DNA from 3 places in the Sporosarcina soli genome. Region 1 is predicted to be linked to each of the others. Evidence: riboswitches for the same ligand, from Rfam matches in the RefSeq annotation. Region 1 holds a riboswitch; each other region holds the start of a gene.
What was found. Region 1 has a riboswitch for cobalamin ahead of mmgD (citrate synthase). Riboswitches for the same ligand answer to the same signal wherever they lie in the genome.

Region 1 (4,287 bases):
TGAATGAGCCTGTGGAAGAAGATTTAAATCCGGAGGGAACGGCCAGCATTGCTTATAATATCCAAGAAAAACGTTTTGAAAGTGTTATTTTTGTGCAAGGGCAATCTTTCTCAAAGAAAAAGCATTTTGTAGGGAAATCCGTTGAGGAGGTCGTTGCATGGGTTGAGCAACAAACAGGGTGGACGTATTTGGATGACTTTAAGCTAACACAAGTGAATGAGCATGAAATTGAATTCGAATTTGATGTGAATGGAATTAGAATTTCACCGGGTTGTAGCATTACGGTGAAGTTCGACGATGAAGGGAAGCTCACTCATTTTTCCACATATGGATCGCTTCCGTATCGGGAAGAAATTGAGAAATCAGATTTCACATTGACGTTGGAAGAAATTGAACCGCTTGTCAAACGGCAGCTTCAGCTTATCAAATTTCCGTCCGAAGCGGATATGCGGTTCGTTCCGGCGTATGCAATGGAAGAGGTGTTTGTGACAGTCGATGGAAAAAGAATCATTCCGTTTTTCGAACACGAGCGCACAGAAGTGACAGTGGACGAAGTGATGAAATGGGATACGCCGCTTGAAATGGAAATTGAACGTCAACAAATTGAACTCACATCTGTAGCTAGTGTGGAAGATGCATTTGGGAATGTCGATCTTGAAAAACAGATGCTGACTGAAGAACAGCTCGAACAGGCGAAAAAAGTAGTACTAGACCTTCTGCGAGCCGAGTATCCGGACGAATCAGGACAGTGGAAGCTGTATAAATTCCAACGCCAAGAGAATTTCATTGAAGCGCATTGTAGAATGATTGAAGAAAATCCTTCAATTTTGAAAAGGAAATTAGTTGTATTCATCGATCCTGAGCAGATGTCTGTGTTGAATTTTATGGATAACGATGCCATGTTCGAGATTTTCGAATCATTCGCGCCAGCGGAACAGGAGAAGGTTACGCATGAAGAGGCTTTTGAAAAAATGATCCCCTACATTACGCTTGATCCGACTTATCTCTATGATGAGCTTTCCGGAAAATATATTCTTTGTGGTTTGCTCGATGCAGCGGAAGCAGTGGATGCGGTAACGGGTGAAATTATTGCGTTGAGCGATTTATAAAATGGAGTCGTCATTCTGAGAATTGTCCTTATGATGGCAAGGACGGTGTCGAAGGATGACGATTTTTCGTTGTCATGAATCTTTGCTTCAATACTAGTAAACAACTAAGTATAAAATGTTTTGAATTTTTAGAGTTGTGTGGTATAGTCGAAAGTATAACTGAATATGTGTGAAAAAAGGTGCACATCCATCGTAATCTATGAATGTGCTTAAAAGGGAAGTTCGGTGTGAATCCGACGCTGTCCCGCAACTGTATATGGGAGCGATTTCGTGTAGACCACTGCTTTTTGATAAAGGCGGGAAGGGACGAATAGCGATGATCATTAGCCAGGAGACCTGCCTTTTTTTAAAACACGTATGGACCTACGAGGATAGGGGGTGTTAAGGATGCGCAGATGAGCTGTGCCTATTTGTGACGGGCAGCTTTCTTCAGGAGGTATTCTGACGCTCTTTAACAACTTCTTAGAGAAGTTGTTTTTTTGTGGTCAGAAATAGCTAAGCGTATAAAATGTTCGGGGCCAAACTGTTTTCTAACGGATTTAAAGCGCTTACAAAGTACAAGCAACTACTATTCGGATAGGGGGAAGATTGGATGACGGATACGATGACATTTTCACCGGGATTAGAAGGGGTTGTAGCTGCTGAGACCGCCATATCATTATTGGATACGGTATTGGGACAGATTGTTATCAAAGGATACGATTTAATTGAGCTCTCGAAAACAAAAGGTTATCTCGATATCGTGCACTTGCTATTGGAAGATGGATTGCCGACTGAGGCGGAAAAAGCGGATGTAGAAGCGAAGTTAAAAGCGGAATACGACCTCCCAGAGGACGTGATGAAAGTTTTGCAACTGCTTCCGGAAGAGACTCATCCTATGGATGCCTTGCGAACGGGGATCTCTGCCTTGGCAGGCTATGACCCGACTATCGATCATCATACGTTGGCTGCCAATAAAGCACGGGCTTATAAATTGCTCAGTCAAATTCCTGAAATCATTGCCAATAGCTATCACATTTTACAAAAGGAAGAAACGGTTCGTCCGTTAAATGAATTATCCTATAGCGCCAATTTCCTCTATATGATCACTGGGAAAAAACCTACAAACCTTGAAGCGTCCATTTTTGATCAATCGCTTTTACTTTACAGCGAACATGAAATGCCGAATTCCACTTTCACCGCTCGGGTGATCGCCTCGACGCTTTCGGACATATATGGTGCGTTGACTGGTGCTGTCGCTTCCTTAAAAGGAAATTTGCATGGCGGTGCCAATGAGGCAGTGATGCATATGCTGCTGGGAGCGGGCTCAGTGGAGGCATTTGAAACATTGCTGGAAAAACGTTTACAGAACAAGGAAAAGATTATGGGATTTGGTCATCGCGTCTACATGAAGAAAATAGATCCGAGAGCATTGGTCATGAAAGATGAGTTAAAAGCCTTATGCGAGTTGAAAGGGGACGACCTTCTGTACCGCATGTGTGAGGCAGGGGAAAAAGTGATGGAAAGGGAGAAGGGGCTTTATCCGAATTTGGACTATTATGCGGCGCCTGTCTATTCGATGCTCGGCATTCCAATTCCATTATTCACACCGATTTTCTTTGGGGCAAGAACGGTTGGCTTATGTGCGCATATCATCGAACAACACGAAAATAACCGCTTATTCCGACCGCGGGTTCACTATAATGGCGAACGACACAGTCATCAATCAACTGGGGAGTTGTAACTGGCCGTTCACCTTAAGAAGGGATGCAGTATGCATCGCCTAGTTCTATCTTAAACAATTCGATTGCAGAAAGGAAGCGTTGGGATGTTGAAACTACAGGAACAGACGTCGACAGATGCATTGATTGAAGAGATTACAGAATATGTGTTGCAGAAAGAGATTACAAGTGAAGAAGCGTATACGACCGCTTACCATGTATTGATCGATACGATCGGGTGCGGCATACTGGCCTTGAATTATCCAGAATGTACTAAATTACTAGGGCCGGTTGTTCCGGGTACAGTTGTCCCGAACGGTAGCCGCGTACCAGGCACGCCTTATGTTCTTGATCCGATAAAAGCGGCATTCGATATCGGCGCGATGATTCGTTGGCTAGATTATAATGACACTTGGTTAGCCGCTGAGTGGGGGCATCCATCCGATAATTTAGGGGGCATTTTAGCGACAGCGGATTATTTGAGCCGTGTCCGATTGGCCGAAGGGAAAAAACCGCTTACGATCCGGGACGTTTTGGAAATGATGATCAAAGCGCATGAAATTCAGGGCGTCCTGGCGCTAAACAACAGCTTGAACCGTGTCGGACTAGATCATGTCCATTTCGTTAAAATCGCTACAACTGCGGTTGTCACCAAAATGCTTGGCGGAGGCCGCACGGAGATCAATAACGCGCTCACAAATGCTTGGATTGACGGAGCAAGCCTACGGACCTATCGTCACGCGCCAAATACCGGTTCACGGAAATCATGGGCGGCAGGAGATGCGACGAGTCGAGGGGTCCGGCTGGCGATGATGACCATGACGGGGGAAATGGGTTATCCGTCGGCATTATCCGCACCGCAATGGGGATTCCAAGATGTATTGTTCAAGCAAAAGGAAGTGACACTTACACGTCCATTGGATGCCTATGTTATGGAAAACGTGCTCTTTAAGGTTTCGTATCCTGCCGAATTCCATGCACAGACGGCTGCTGAATGTGCAGTCACTCTCCATCCAAATGTCAAGGATCGACTCGACGAAATCGATCAAATTTTGATTACGACGCATGAATCCGCGATTCGGATTATCGACAAAGTGGGGCCGCTCCATAATCCTGCCGATCGTGATCATTGCTTGCAATACATTACGGCACTCGGTTTATTGTATGGGGATATTGTTGCCGATCATTATGAAGACGATGCAGCGAGCGATCCTCGCATCGATCGATTAAGAAATTTGATGGTCGTTGTAGAAGACGAACAATATACAAAAGACTATCTCGATCCGAGCAAGCGCTCAATCGCTAATGCAGTGCAAGTGAAATTTAAAGACGGTTCGACGACTGAGAAGATTGTGTGCGAGTATCCGCTTGGCCATCGCTTTAGAAGAGAAGAAGCCATCCCTAAAATACATGAAAAGTTTTCGGCAACGCTAGTGACACACTATCCTGAAAAGAAACGCGGAGAAATCGAAGCGGCG
Region 2 (4,287 bases), on a different contig from region 1:
TAGTAAAATCCAATTTGAGTATATGAGAAATTCTCCTAATAAAACCAGTCCAAAGGCCGTATATATTGGATTTCGACTTATGGCAAAGGCGCCAGTCGTAATTAAAGGGCCTGGATTGTCTTCATCAATTCCTACTCTGAAGCTTTTTCCGAACGAAATTAAGCTATAAAGAAATAGAAAAAGACCCAGTAAGCATAAGACCACGCCGATCCAACCAACGAACTCATTCCTAAATAATTCCGTTCCCAATCGCGGTAAGTTAAATGTGTTGGAAAAAATTACATAAAATAATAGCAAAGCAAATGGCGGTATAATGAAATCCTTTTTGTCCATTTCACCAAATTTAAATGCTTGAATGCCCAGTTTTTTTAACTGTATTGAACGAATGATTACCAATATGATTAACAAAACAATAGTAATAACAGTAATATATCCTTTCATTCATCCAACCACCTTTTAATCATTACTTATTTCTATTCCCTCGATTAAAATCCATTTGTTTGAAAACGCTTGACGGACCTCTTCCCATCTCATTTCAATCACTTCCGAGTTACTGTGGACATACTTTAAAGCTCTTTGAATGTATTTTGTACCTGAACAAGGACGTATTTTTTAGTCCGCATCTGGGTCGCGGCAATTAATCTTTTACCCTCTTTTTCAAAGAACAGACCAGAACCTTCTTTCTCCTTAAATTCCCAACCATTTGAACCAATCATTTGTTTAACTTGCTTCAGCAGAAGCCCCCCACTTCTATAGGTGGTGGGATGAATGCTAGAAATGCATTCCATTCAGTGGGGGTTCAAACCCCGGCTGAATAGAGGAACTCAGGCTAAGATTGCCGCGTCCTGAATGAAAGTGCCTTAATTTCTGCAAAAAACCGCAGAAATACGGCAAATCAAACCCTTCGCTGTTTGATTGGCAACGCCTGAGTGACCAACATCCTGTTGGCCCAAGCCTCCGGCGGATGTCACGGATTTTGAAAGGAGTTAATTGAGCAAGCTTAATTCAAAATTTGGACGCAATAACGCCGAGGCGTTATTGATTATTCTCATCGACTTCACTTTGACTTCTTGTGATATACCAAGTGTAATCATCGTTTGTTGCAACCTCAACTATCCTTTCATCGGAACTTTTTAGTTTTTCAAGTGCTTCTTTTGCCGAAAGATGATCTATCGGTAGGGGAGGATAGTATGATTTATTAAAAAACATAAACACTGCTACTATAACTACTATGCCTAAGATAATTCCAACCTGTTTCATGTAATGTCCTTCGATCGTTCATTTTACTCCTCAGGAAAAATCTGACCCGTTTCTAGAAGACTGATTTTATTGAAAAGCGGTCAAGTTTGTATAACAAGCATAACATTTACGATTCCAAAAACTAGTTTTTTAATGGCAGTGACGTGGTACCCTAGTATGTTATACTGGTTACTAACTACATAACATTGAAAAAAGAATAATTGAGAAATAGGTTTTTGGACGTTTGAAAATAACTGTTCAGAACGAAGAGGGAAGTTGGTGCAAGTCCAACACGATCCCGTCACTGTAAGCGTTGAAGCGACTAAGGCTAAATCCACTGTGTGTTGAGCATGGGAAGGAGTTAGTTGGCTGATGAGACGTAAGTCAGGAGACCTGCCTATTTTGATTTTTAAGCTTCCTCGAGGAGGGAATGTTTAAAGTGTGGACATGGGATGCCAGGCACCCTGGTGAACGCTTTTTAAACGCGCCTTCTTTTAAGAAGAGCGCTTTTTTTGATGTAAAAAAAAGGAGAGATTGAATTGAAAGAGTACTTTCAAAGATACGGATTATTCAGCTTCGTTTTAGTCTTCATGTTGGCAATTCTGACGGCATGCGGTACGGATAAGGGATCGAATGATGCAACGGAAGATGTGTCGGATGCAGGAGCAGCGGATGTCAGTGAAGAAGTCGCTCAAGCGTTTCCGGTAACAATTACGGATGATGCGGGGCGGGAAGTGACCATTGAAAGCGAACCAGAAACGATTATATCCCTCCAGGCGAGTAACACGGAAATCCTGTATGCACTTGGCGTAGGCGACCGCATGATCGGTGTATCCGATTACGATAATTATCCGGCGGAAGCGCTTGAAGTACAAAAAGTCGGCGGACAGGATATGGATGCGGAGCTGATTTTATCGCTCTTGCCGGATATCATCTTTGCTACGTCTTACCATTACAATACGCACGGGGATATTTTAAAACAGTTTGAAGAGGCGGGAATTACAGTCGTCGTGACAGGGAGTGCATCTTCTTTTGACGATGCTTACCAAACGATGAGCATGATCGGGAAGGCAACGGGAACTGCTGAAAAAGCGGACGAAATCATTACCGATATGAAAGAGCGACGCGCAGCGATTGAAGAAAAGGCAAAAGCCATTACCGATAAAAAGAAAGTATGGGTGGAAGTGTCCCCTGCGCCGGATATTTTCACAACCGGGCAAAATACGTTTATGCATGAAATGTTGGAAACGATCAACGCCACCAATGCCGCAGAAGATCAAGATGGTTGGGTGAAGTTGACGGAAGAGGAAATCGTCCAATTGAATCCGGACGTCATCATTACGACATACGGTTATTATATCGACAATCCAGCCGATCAAGTTTTGGCACGTGAAGGCTGGGCGGAAGTGACAGCGGTAAAAGAAGGACAAGTATTCGATGTGGATAGTGACACGGTCACTCGTCCTGGACCTCGTTTGATCCAAGGAGTGGAAACACTTGCAAAAATTATCTATCCGGAAGTTTTTGGGGAATAAAATAACTTGGCTTTACTTACTTAGTATCGGATTGGTGCTCGGTGCGCTGCTGCTCGGATTATTCGTCAGCAGCGTTCAGTTTCCGATCATGACTATATTACATATTGTGTTGGACAAGTCACTCGGATTCGGTTGGCTTGAAAACATTCCGCGGAATGAAGAGTTGATCATATGGAATATCCGACTCCCTCGAGTTTTACTCGCACTTTGTGTCGGTGCTTCGCTATCGCTTGCGGGCGCCGCATTTCAAGGGCTGTTACGGAATCCGTTAGCGGACCCTTATACGATCGGTGTGTCGTCAGGTGCCGCATTGGGTGCCGTGTTTGTCATCTTTTTTCAATTTACCATCATTGGACTTGGCAGTTTTACATTGCCAATTGTCGCCATTATTAGTGGATTTATCACCTTAGGCATTGTGTTTGGCTTAGTCCGTTTGAGCAGTAGAAGTTTGGCGATTGAAACGATCATTTTGGCAGGGATTATCGTCGGTGCATTTATCGGTGCCATTACATCGCTTCTGATTTCGCTCGGAGATCGGGATGCCATGACGCAAATCATGTACTGGTTATATGGCAGTGTCGGGATGAGGGGATGGAGTCATGTGCAGCTCGTCATTCCATTTATCATCGTCGGTGCGATTATTCTACTGATGCATTATCGGGAATTAAATGCGCTTGCACTTGGAGAGGAAGCGGCCGACCATATCGGCGTCAACGTGAAAAGAGGGAAAATCATGGTGCTGCTCGGCGCCTCTTTATTGACGGGGGCGGCTGTAGCCGTTTCCGGTTCGATCGGATTTGTTGGGCTTGTTATTCCACATCTCGTCCGTTTGCTGACCGGACCGAATCATCGGCATCTACTTCCATTATCAATGCTGTTCGGCGGTTCGTTTTTGATTTTGGCCGACTTGCTGGCCCGGACGATCATTGCCCCGAAGGAATTGCCGATTGGTGTCATCACGGCTTTGATCGGCGCACCGGTTTTTGCCATTCTACTGGTCAGGGAACGAATCGGGAGAGGTGAGCGCGGATGATTAAAGTGGAGCGACTGGCGGGGGGCTACGGGAAAAAGCCGATTGTCCATGACATCGATCTGGAAATTGAAAAAGGGGAGTTTTTTGCCTTACTTGGACCAAATGGAAGTGGCAAAACAACGCTTTTCAAATTAATCACTGGACAATTGCCAATCCTCTCCGGAGACATTTTTATCACCGGTAAAGCGGTATCCAAATTGACGAAGTTGGAAAAAGCGAAAAAAGTAGCTGTTCTTTCCCAGGAAGTGCAAATGACATTCGATTATACCGTTGAAGAGATCGTCAGCCTTGGACGCTATCCCCACCAAAAAGGGATGTTCAAGATACTAACCTCGTACGATCGTGAAGTGATCGATTCGATGATGAAGATTACCAATGTGGAACGCTATCGTAAAACGAACTTCCGTCTGTTGAGTGGAGGAGAAAAACAACGCGTCTTATTGGCGAAAGCATTGGCGCAAGAGCCGGAGATTTTATTGC
Region 3 (4,287 bases), on a different contig from region 1:
TAATACATTGGCTGAGTCTTGTATTAATTCCGTTATTCCTAGTATAGCACCTGAACGTGCAGGATCGCAGGCTGGCCTTTTGCAATTGGCCTACACAGTTCCAGGGATCATTGCACCTATTGTAACAGGGATCATTGTAGATATGACCAATAGCTTTTCTTTTGCTTTTTTTCTTATAGCTATCCTCGTCACTATCGGTAGTATCGTATCATTATTATTTATGAGACCTTCGAAGATGGATGTGAAAGGAACGGAACAAATAAAACCAATCATAATTAATCATTAATGGTGTGTAAATTTTTAACTTGAATCAGAGGGAGTTTGGGCTCCCTCTGATTGAAATTCATTCTGACATTCATCCCGCTACTTATGGAAGTGGAGGACTTCTGTAGAATCAAGTTAGAAAATCAAACAATGGAAATTAAAAAACTAGGGAAATCGCTACTCACATGAATGGTATTTGTCATTTTTAAGCCGCTTTTCCAAGCGTTTAAATGCAGATTTAATAATTCCGTTGCCTGTATTGTATGTGGTACATATAGCCTGAGAGAAATGCATTGGTCGATATGCCGTTGACGAGCTGCATTTTGCTTTAATGTCCACTGTTGGTCGATGAAATATGCTGATTTATAGAACCAGAATGTTTCTGGGCTTAGATCTGGCACAATAACGGGAATGGTAGTGTTTGTTTGTTGTGCCACTGTACTTTTTTCAATGATTGGCTCTACTCCGTTTGTTGTCCCCGTTAAGTCTGCTAGTGATGAATTGGCTGCAATTACCGTCAGATAGCCGTTTCGCACGCCATATAGTGAAACATCCGCCCGAAGATTTTGCCATGCCGTTGAATTGTATTTCCTATCTACAAAATAGGTACCAGTATGCCAATCAGACCCTGTGAATAACGGATAAGCCCCTTTTTCCTTTGCAAGTGCCATCGATGTGGAAATCGTCAAATAAGCGATTTGCTCATATAGTTCATCGGCAAATGTCACGGCTTCTGTTGATTCCCATCGTATTTTTTGTACGGCAAGCAGATGATGCCATCCAATGGTACTGAGTGAGATACCGCGGAATTGCGTATTTACATCGTCCACATCATTGTTCAAATCAATGGCATTATCGAGCATGCGCACTTGGATCGGTATTAGGCGTTCCAGTACACCAGCCGGAACGGCAAGACCAAGGTTGATGGATGATTGGGGATAATCTGGACTTTCCTGGATAGGCGGTTGGCTACATCTCACATGTTTATTCACATTTTTTCGATTCACTTCGTCTCTATAAAATAGATGGGGAAGGCCAGTCTCCAGTTGGCTACGCAAAATTCGCTTCATCAGATCGATGGCAAAAACCGTCTCCCGATGAAGTTCCGGATGATTGACGCACTCCATATATTTCTCACGGAATGAGCCGGATCCTCGCTTTTCATCATAAAAGTCCTCCAAATAGTAACCCATGATGGCATGTACTTCTTGTGGGTCGAATAAATGCCAGTGACCTCGGGATTCAACTCGTTCCATAAATAAATCCGGAATTGAGATACCTATTTTCCCGTCAGAAGAATTGTCGAGAAAGTTAAATATGTCCTGATGATAAACAGGTAGGTATGTAGCCACCTTATGTCCAATTGCAGATGACCTGGATGGCATCTCGAATGTCATATATAAATGGCTCAATGCCCAATACGCTTCAGCCACTTTTTTAAGTCGCTCTTCCGTCTCGTTTTGCATAAGTGTCATCGCGGTGATCAGCCATCGTTCTTGAGGGAGTTCGATGGGTTCATTTTCAGCATTTGTGGCGATGTAGTGATCCATCATTGTCCGTAAGCCAAGATAGGTGAACAGCTTGTCTCTTTCCGGGACGATTAGATTCCCTAGAAGCAGTAGCTCATCCTGTGAATAGCAATCAAGGAGCGTTTCATCGTAAAAGCCAAGTTGCGCCAGTTGTTGGAAATGAGCCGGGAAATTCGTATAGGGAGGCGAGCTGCGTTGCGAATAAAGCTCATAAAGATAGATACGTGCTGCGACAAACGTCCAGTACGTATCTTCCTCGTTCAATCGCCCGAGCGCACATGAAATCATGTCCTTATACCACTCGGTTTCTGTTCCGTTCAGATATGTCTTCATCCACCGTGCGTTTGCCTCTATGAGAGGAGCAATTACATCCGCTCCGAATTCACTGCGTAAGTCGTTCAGTAATAGGTCACGATCAAAGCATTTAGTTTGAGTGAACATCGTTTCCGAATCTCCTTCCATGTTCGTTGTGCAGCAAACAGTAGCCGGAGTGGGGCAACTGTTGCTTTTCAAAACAAAAAAGCGATGAAACTACCTTTTCGGTAGAGCCATCGCTCATGGATTAGTTGTAGGAAACAGAATAGGACCGCAAATATCGTCCGATTCATCTGGATAACGTCGGACTGATGGCGGGAACCTGCTCGCTTCCACCTCTCAACCCCCGAAGAAAGTGTTGCTTGACGATAGGGGGCAGGTCTTCTGGCTCACGCTTCATCCTTCCGGCCTGCCTTCCCATGGAATTCTCCACAGTGGCTTCTTCGGCGGTCGTCAGCGCTCACAGTTGCGGGGACAGCTCCGGATTTCCCGGATTCCCTTTTAAACCGTTATACGGTACCCTTCTATCGTTCATTTCGATATAGTTTGTTAACTTAACACTAGCATGTAGCAGGGCAAACGTAAATAGGGAAAGGGAAGTTTCTTAGTTATCAGAAAGGAAATATACTGATTGTTCAGTGCGAGCATCCATAATCTTTAAGAGTGTGTATTTTTCAATTCAATCTCTTCAATTTCTAATTATAAATGGGATACATGGTGTGACTTAGAAATTTCTTTGCTAATTTGAATAGCAGTTTGTAGCAATAACGGTATAAAGGCTTCTTTTCTTGTTTTCTCGTTTGTTCTGCCGGCCTGTGCAGATATATTAATGGCTGCGATTACTTTTCCTTCCGCGTTCCGAATCGGCGCGGCAATTGAACTAAGCCCTTCTTCTAGTTGTTGTTCTACAAAGACCCATCCATTGTCTCGAATTTCTTTAAACCTGTTTATTAATTCCGATTTATCAATAATAGTCTTCTTTGTAAAAGCCTTTAACTCTATTTTTTGAAAGTATGCTTCAAGCTCAGGTGGAGAAAGATGAGCCAATAATACTTGTCCCATAGACGTTGCGTATGCAGGAAGACGAGATCCTACATCTAATGAAATCGTCATAATTCGTTTTGTTGGAATTCGGGCCACATAGACGATATCCGTGTCATCCAAAACGGATATGGATGTTGACTCATTTGTTTGATTGACTAAATCTTTCATATAGTCATGCGCACTTTCCCAAATATTTTTCGATGAAAGATAAGCATAACCGAGAGACAACACGCGGGCTGTTAATGAAAAGTGACCATTTTTTGAAGTTACATAGCCTAAATGTTCTAACGTAAGCAATATACGGCGAACTGTGGGTCGACTTAGCTCCGTAATTTTGGCGGCTTCACTCACCGTTAGGGTTGGATATTCGGGCGAGAAAGCTTGGATGACGGCCAGTCCCCGTTCCAATGATTGGATAATATCCGTTTGTTTAATGGAATTATTAGAATATTCCCTTGACAATATCACTACCTCCGTGTCTATAATGTGATTGTACGATATGTAATTATTTGTACGTCAAGCGTACAATTTAATGATGGATTTTGCAAACACCTTTTTACACAATAGATTGTTCAAATCATAAATAAGGGGGAGTAATCAGTTATGGCATATTTCGAGGCACCAAAGCTGACATTTACATTTGATTTGGAATTACAGGTTGAAAAAGCACATCTACCAGGAAAGACACCGATTGGTAATCGAAGAATTATCCGAGTAGAGGGCGGTCATTTCAATGGCGAGTATATCAAAGGAGAAGTAATTCCAGGAGGAGACGATTGGATTACAGTTCGGGAAGACGGGACGATTATCCAGGATGTTCGTATCTTATTGCGCACGGACGACAATGAAATCATTCTGATGACCTACCGCGGAATTCGTACAGGTCCGAAAGAAGTATTGGCACGCCTTGATAATAATGAACAAGTTAATCCGGAAGAGTACTATTTCCGTACAGTTCCAATCTTTGAAACGGCTTCTGAAAAATATGATTGGATGAATAAAACAGCATTTGTCTCAACAGGACAGCGATTAGCGACTGGAGTAAAATACTCCGTCTATCAAGTTGACTAATTATAGAGAGGGGTTATCAAATGGTTAAGGAATTTATGCTCGATTCGCATACGAAATTAGCAAT

Region 2: it holds a riboswitch for cobalamin, as region 1 does, so the genes downstream of both, ACFPRA_RS10200 (ABC transporter substrate-binding protein) here and mmgD (citrate synthase) in region 1, are expected to answer to the same signal.
Region 3: it holds a riboswitch for cobalamin, as region 1 does, so the genes downstream of both, ACFPRA_RS11020 (ribonucleotide reductase N-terminal alpha domain-containing protein) here and mmgD (citrate synthase) in region 1, are expected to answer to the same signal.

The regions. Positions count from the first base shown of each region.
Region 1 is NZ_JBHSNO010000008.1:251,557-255,843, reverse strand. It holds gene ACFPRA_RS16455 (hypothetical protein) at 1-1,109, shown strand, start outside; cobalamin riboswitch at 1,270-1,467, shown strand; gene mmgD (citrate synthase) at 1,702-2,832, shown strand; gene ACFPRA_RS16445 (bifunctional 2-methylcitrate dehydratase/aconitate hydratase) at 2,917-4,287, shown strand, end outside.
Region 2 is NZ_JBHSNO010000005.1:1,278,981-1,283,267, reverse strand. It holds gene ACFPRA_RS10215 (methyltransferase family protein) at 1-441, opposite strand, end outside; gene ACFPRA_RS10210 (hypothetical protein) at 567-788, opposite strand; gene ACFPRA_RS10205 (hypothetical protein) at 1,036-1,260, opposite strand; cobalamin riboswitch at 1,453-1,654, shown strand; gene ACFPRA_RS10200 (ABC transporter substrate-binding protein) at 1,779-2,774, shown strand; gene ACFPRA_RS10195 (FecCD family ABC transporter permease) at 2,737-3,807, shown strand; gene ACFPRA_RS10190 (ABC transporter ATP-binding protein) at 3,804-4,287, shown strand, end outside.
Region 3 is NZ_JBHSNO010000005.1:1,467,314-1,471,600, reverse strand. It holds gene ACFPRA_RS11025 (MFS transporter) at 1-286, shown strand, start outside; gene ACFPRA_RS11020 (ribonucleotide reductase N-terminal alpha domain-containing protein) at 408-2,234, opposite strand; cobalamin riboswitch at 2,466-2,648, opposite strand; gene ACFPRA_RS11015 (IclR family transcriptional regulator domain-containing protein) at 2,808-3,614, opposite strand; gene ACFPRA_RS11010 (DUF3237 domain-containing protein) at 3,756-4,223, shown strand; gene ACFPRA_RS11005 (alpha/beta fold hydrolase) at 4,244-4,287, shown strand, end outside.